2 regions of the Actinoallomurus vinaceus genome follow, and region 1 is predicted to be linked to the other one. Evidence: riboswitches for the same ligand, from Rfam matches in the RefSeq annotation. Region 1 holds a riboswitch; the other holds the start of a gene.

Region 1 (3,202 bases):
CCTGTCGCCCTCGATAAGCCACAACCGGCGAGTCGGCAGCGGTTTGAGGGATCCGCTGGGCACGCCACGCCGGTAGATCAGTTCCCGGCCTTCGGAATCGACGTAGACGTAGTGCTGTTCCCAGGGAGCCTCGTCGACCTTGCGCCAGGCTTTCTTGGCGGTATGGCGGTACTCGGCTTCGACGAGTCCCCCCTTGACGGCACCCCGGATGTCGTTCAACACCGCCCATGCGAATATGCCGCCGCCACCAGCCAATCCCAGACCCACGTTCAGAAACAAGATGCTGCACAGCGCCATGATCCAAGTGCCCACGGCGATCACCGCGAGGGTGTACACGACCAAGGCCACGAGGCCTGCCCGCAGCGCCAGTTGCTCCGGCATGTAACGGTCACGCAGCCGGGGCCTTGACCGGCCGTCCGCCGCACCCGTTTGTGTGGGAGTCGGTCGAGGGACGTCCGGACCTACTGGACCGGCGGACGTCGTCACGTTCGCTCGGGGCGTTCGGCTTTTGGCTTTCGGCGTTGGGACGTTCGGCTCCGCCATCCCCGCTTGGGGAAGCGAGGTGCCGACGAGATGGGTGTTGAGGCGATTCAGCGCGGCCATGCCGGCATCGAGTTCGCGTCTGGCCAGCGCCACGTCACGGCCGGCCTCCCGCTTGGCGGCCTCATAGGCGTCCAGGGCTCGCGCATACTCCACGGCCATCTCGTGAGTAGAGCCCGGACGATCGACGGCGAACGGGTGCACCGCAAGCATTTCGCCGAACACGGTCAGCTGGGCGTCGAACCGAGCGGCTTGCTCCCGCGCCTTACGCCGCCGCTCCCCGAGCGGAATCACCCGGCCATCATGCTCCCTCGAATCATTTGCGACCAGTGGATATCGCCAGACATGCCCGCCCGTGGTCCGCGTTCGGGGACGCCGTCCTCGTCGACCGCTGAGCCGTTCGCCTTCCACCACCTGGCCGCTTAAGCCATGCGAACGCTCTGTAATCAAGCAAGCGGCCCGAGTAGGCGGATCGCACAGCATAGAGGGGTCTACACCGATGTTCGCCTACATCGCGTTAGCAAGCATGCGCAAATCGTACCGTTTATCACGATTCGGTGACTTTGCCCCCATTGACCCCCTAGACTCCTCACCACTCGGCGGTCCCACGTGTCACACAAAAACCATGGCCGCCGGCCGAATCCCTGCAGTTCAGGGAACCGGGGACCCAAGTACTTGGGGTGAATCCGCAGCGCCCGGCGCTCGGTAGGGCATCTCCCGCCCGAACCCGACAGCTAACCCGGTAGGCGTGAGGAGAGGAGTTCGTACGTGACATCTTCATATTCGCGGCTCATAAATTCTGGCCGCCTGGGAAGCATTGCGGCCTTGACGGTAAGCGCCGCTCTTCTTCTCCCCTCGAGCGGCGCAAACGCGGCTACCGGCTCGTCTGCGGCGACAGCGAAGAAGAAACTGGAGAAGCTGAACAGCCAGGTCGACATACTCGCCAATAAGTACGATAAGGCCAAGACACAGTTGGACGCCGCAAAGAAGCATCTTTCCGCGATCAACAATGAAGTGGCCACAGAGAAACCCAGGTATCAGAACCTCCGCATCCGGGTGGCACAGATGGCCGTCGCCGCCTACAAGAACGGCACGCTCGACAGCACCAGCGTCCTCGCCTCCAAGGACCCCAATGCGGCGCTGGATAATATGTCGAACTTCACCGCGCTTTCCAACAGGCGAAGCCAGGAGATGACCGCACTGTTGGGATCGACCCAGCGCCTCCGGCGCGATCAGGAAGAAGCCCGGGCAACGCTGCAGACCGTCACCACGACCACAGCCGCACTGAAGGCGCAGAAAGCCACCGTCGAGAAGGCAATCGCCAAACAGAAGGCACTGTTGGCCAAGATCGGCAGCCCCAGCGGAAGCACCAAAAGGACAAGCAGCAGCAATAGCAGTGGTTCGAAAAGCAGTAGAAGCTCCACCGGCTCCGCATCCAGCCAGGCCGGCAAAGCGGTAAATTATGCCATCGCCCAGCTCGGCAAACCCTATATCTTTGGCGGGACAGGCCCGACGGGCTACGACTGTTCCGGGCTGACGATGATGGCCTGGCGTGCCGCCGGCGTCGATCTTCCCCGCATCGTCCCGGACCAGTACAACGCCATCCGCCATGTCGCCAAGTCCGATCTACAGCCCGGCGACCTGGTCTTCTTCGACAGCCTTGGCCACGAAGGCATTTACGTCGGCGGCGGTAGATTCATTCACGCCCCGCACACCGGCACCGACGTGCAGTACGCCAGTATGTCCAATACCTACTGGGTCTCGCACTACGTCGGCGCCGGCCGTCCGTAATCAGAGGGCCGACGCACCGCGTCCCGGTCGGCCTGCCACCGGGACGCGGGTACGGACGACCGGAGGCGGGTCAGGAGACGTTCAGTGCGGTGTCGTCGAGGACGAACGAAGTCTGCAGCTGCGACCCCTCGGTTCCGGTGAACTTCAATGTGACGGCCTGGCCCGCGTAGGCGGCGAGACTGTAGCTGTGCTGCTGGTAGCCGGTGGCGGCGTTGAGATTGGAGAAGGTCGCCAGGGTCGACAGCACGGTGCCCGAACTGCCCAGCACCTGGACTTTCAGGGTGTCGTAGGCGGTCGAGGTGGACGTCTCGGCGGTGTCGATGTGCAGCCAGAAGCTGAGCGAGGCGGTCGAGCAGGCCGCCGGCACGGTCACGGTTTGGGAGAGCGTGTCGGTGTTGGCCGTTCCGTAGCCGTTGAGCCAGGCGTCGTAGGCGCCGGTACGGGGCGGCTCGCTGGAGGAGGTGCTGATGACACCCGAGGTGGCCGTCCAGCCGGCGCCGGAGCCGGACTCGAAACCGGGGTTGGTGAGCAGCTGCGCCGGGGTGCACGAGGAGGTCGGGGGCGGCGTGGTGGTGTCGCCGGCGCCGGCGAGCCACTCGGTCGCGTTCAGGCCGAGTTGCGCGTCGGTCGCCTTGGCGTCGTTCCAGCCGTTGTACAGGGTGTTGCCGGACTGGCCGGTGCCATCGTCGATGTCGGAGCTGTCACCCCAGAAGGCGACCCGGCCGTTGCCGAAGGTGCTGGTGGCGAAGAAGGCCCCGGTGGTCCCGCCCGGCGTCGCGGTGGTCAGGTAGAGCAGGCCTTTGACGCCTGCGTTGTCGGCCGGGTGCAGGGTCACGGTGGTGCCGTTGTAGAGGGCACCCGCGGTCACGGT
Region 2 (3,202 bases), on a different contig from region 1:
AGGCCAAACGCGAGCACGCGCGCGCGGAGGACCTCGATCGCCGCCTCGGCGAGGAGCGCGCCGCCGCGTCCGTCGCGGCGGCCACCGCCGAGGCCGAGCTGCGCCGGCTGCGCAGCCGCCTGTCCCACGCCGAGTCCTCCGCGGAGAACGCCCGGCGTGCCGCCCGGGAGGGCCGCAACGTCGACGAGGCCCGGCTGCGGGTCCTCCTGGACGCCCTCACCGACGCCGCCAAGGGGCTCCGCGACGAGATCGCTTTGCCCCCGGGCATCACCCGGCCCGCCGACAGCGTCGGCGGCATCACGCCGAGCCGCCCCGGGCACCGCACGCTGCCCGGACGCGCCCTCGCCGACAGCGACCCCGCGCTCCTCGACCAGCTGCTCACCCTGCCGCAGGTCCACCTCATCGTCGACGGATACAACGTCACCAAGACCGGCTACGGCGACCTGCCGCTCGCCGACCAGCGGACCCGCCTCGTGTCGGGCCTGGGCGTGCTGCACGCCCAGACCAAGGCGGAGGTGACGTGCGTGTTCGACGGCGCGGAGCTGAACGCCCCGGTCGCGGTCCAGGCGCCCCGCGGCGTGCGCGTGCTGTTCAGCGCGCCGGGCCAGACCGCCGACGAGCTCATCGCCCAGCTCGTACGCGCGGAGCCCAGCGGACGCGCCGTCGTGGTCATCTCCTCCGACCAGGAGGTCTGCGACTCCGCCCGGCGGGCCGACGCCCGGCCGGCCCCCTCATCCCTCCTCCTGCGCCGCCTCGGCCGCACCTGACGGCCGCTCGGACGTCCTACGGGTCTTCGGGTCGCTCTTTTGTCGGTGGGTGCTCTTAACGTCTCGTCATGACGAAGACACGAGGAGGAATTCGTGCTCATCGACTGCGAGAAGTGTGAGGTACGCAACGTCGCCTGCGACGATTGCGTCGTTTCCGCCATGCCGTTGATCCCGGCGTCGGGCCTGGAGATCGGACCACTGGAACGTCGGGCGCTGGGAGTTCTCGCCGCCGAGGGGCTCGTTCCGCCCCTGCGGATGACGATCTTCGTCGACCGCGCATCGTGACGATTCGCGCGCGCACTGTTGCGTGAATGACATGAATTGCTGGAATTCCAGGAGAAGCGGTTGTTACCAGCGTGAGACTTGACTAGTCTCACGCGCTGAGCCGCTCGCTGGTTCGTCGCCCCCCAGGCGACGGCGACGGCTACCGCCGAGTCGTCACGTTCGGTGGGGTCGCCCGAGGTTCGGGCCCCAGCCCCTCACCGACACGACGAGCCGGGGAACCAGGTTTCCGGGGTGAATCGGAGCACCACGCGCTCCGTAGGGCGCCTTCCACGCCCGAATCCGTCAGCTAACCCGGTAGGCGGTCAGTGGGAGAGGGGCGTGCCGCAATCGTGGCAACACAGCGCAGTGCCGACGGCTCAGCCGTCGGATGGTCGGTGAGCGGCGGCATCAGCGGTCGTGTGCTGGCCACCCTGTGCATCGCCGCCTCAGCGGCCCTGGCTTTGCCCGCCGGCACGGCGGACGCGAAGCCGAAGGAGACGCTGAGCCAGGCGAAGGCCAAGCTGACCAAGCTGAACTCTCAGGTCGATCACCAGGACAACGTCTACAACAAGGCCAAGTCCCAGTGGGAGGCCGCGGACAAGCGGCTGAAGGCGCTGAACTCCTCGGTGAAGCAGCAGCGCCAGTCCTGGGCGGACCTGCGGGTCCGCGTCGCGCAGATGGCCGCGTCGGCGTACAAGGACGGTTCGAACGGTGCGGACATCCCGACCTTGGTGTCGGCCAAGGATCCGCAGACCGTGCTCGACCAGATGTCGGCGTTCGCGCAGGTGTCGAAGAACCGCTCCACCGAGCTCACCCAGTTCCTGAACGCCGCACAGCTGCTGCAGCGGCAGGAGGCGCAGGCCAAGCAGGCCGCCACCGACCTGGCGCAGAAGAAGAACGCGGCCCTCGCCGAGAAGAAGAAGATCGAGAAGTCGATCGAGCAGCAGAAGGCGCTGATCAAGAAGCTGGGTCCTGCGGCCGACACCGGCGGCGGTGACGACGGCGGCCCCGTGTCGAGCAGCTGCGGCAGCTACAGCGGGTCGGCGACCGGCAAGGCGCGCACCGTGCTCGTGTGGGCCTACAGCAAGTGCGGCATCCCGTACCTCTACGGCGGCACCGGCCCGCGCTACGACTGCTCGGGCCTCACGATGAAGGCCTACGCGGCCGCCGGGGTGAGCATCCCCCGCGTCGTCCCCGACCAGTACAACGCGACCAGCCGGGTCTCGCGGGCCAACCTGTCGCCCGGCGACCTGGTGTTCTTCGACAACCTGGGGCACGTCGGCATCTACGTCGGCGGCGGCAAGTTCATCCACTCGCCGCACACCGGGTCGTTCGTGAAGATCGACAGCCTGAGCAACCCCTGGTACAGCTCGCACTACGTCGGTGCGGGCGCGCTCTAGGAACACGATCATCATGGCCAAGGAGCGTACGATCATGTCCAGGACCGGTCGCTGGTCCGTCACGACGGCCGGGCTCATCGCCGTCGCGGGGCTGTCCCTGCCCGCCGTTCCGGCGCACGCCGACCCGGGCAACTCGCTGAGCGCGGCGAAGAAGTCGCTCGCGAAGCTCAACGACCAGGTCGACCAGCTCGGCAACCAGTACCAGAAGACGAAGGCCGACTACAAGGCCGCCCAGGGCCGGGTCAACGCCCTGGCCAAGTCGGTGCAGGCCGAGCGCCAGACGTTCCAGGCGCTCCGGCTGCGGGTCGCCCAGCTGGCCGCCGACGCCTACAAGACCGGGGACAACGGCTCGATCCCCGCCCTGGTCGGCTCGAAGGACCCGGACGCCGTGCTCTCGCAGATGTCGGCGTTCACGCAGATCGCGCACAACCGCACCGCCGAGTTCCAGCAGTACCTCGCCTCGGCTCAGCGGCTGGAGCGCGAGCAGGCGCTGCGCGTGCAGGCGGCCGAGCAGCTCAAGGCGAAGAAGGCCCAGCTCGAGCAGCAGCGCAAGCAGGCCAACGCGGCCCTCAGCAAGCAGCTGAAGCTGATCCACAAGCTCGGCGGCAACATCGACCCGGGCAGTTCGAAGGAGAACTGCTCGATCCTGGCCACGGGCAAGGCGGAGATCGTCCTGAAGTTCGCCTGCGCCCAGCTCGGCAAGTCGTACGTCTTCGGCGGCGCGGGCCCGAACGTCTGGGACTGCTCCGGGATCACGATGGTGGCGTTCGC

The links. Region 1 has a riboswitch for cyclic di-AMP ahead of ABEA24_RS02280 (C40 family peptidase). Riboswitches for the same ligand answer to the same signal wherever they lie in the genome.
Region 2: linked by a shared signal. The riboswitch ahead of ABEA24_RS14925 (C40 family peptidase) and the one ahead of ABEA24_RS02280 (C40 family peptidase) in region 1 are both predicted to bind cyclic di-AMP.

The regions. Positions count from the first base shown of each region.
Region 1 is NZ_BAABHK010000001.1:548,646-551,847, reverse strand. It holds gene ABEA24_RS02285 (hypothetical protein) at 1-834, opposite strand, end outside; cyclic di-AMP (ydaO/yuaA leader) riboswitch at 1,165-1,303, shown strand; gene ABEA24_RS02280 (C40 family peptidase) at 1,366-2,331, shown strand; gene ABEA24_RS02275 (hypothetical protein) at 2,402-3,202, opposite strand, start outside.
Region 2 is NZ_BAABHK010000003.1:832,857-836,058, reverse strand. It holds gene ABEA24_RS14935 (NYN domain-containing protein) at 1-767, shown strand, start outside; gene ABEA24_RS14930 (hypothetical protein) at 861-1,052, shown strand; cyclic di-AMP (ydaO/yuaA leader) riboswitch at 1,238-1,369, shown strand; gene ABEA24_RS14925 (C40 family peptidase) at 1,427-2,431, shown strand; gene ABEA24_RS14920 (C40 family peptidase) at 2,466-3,202, shown strand, end outside.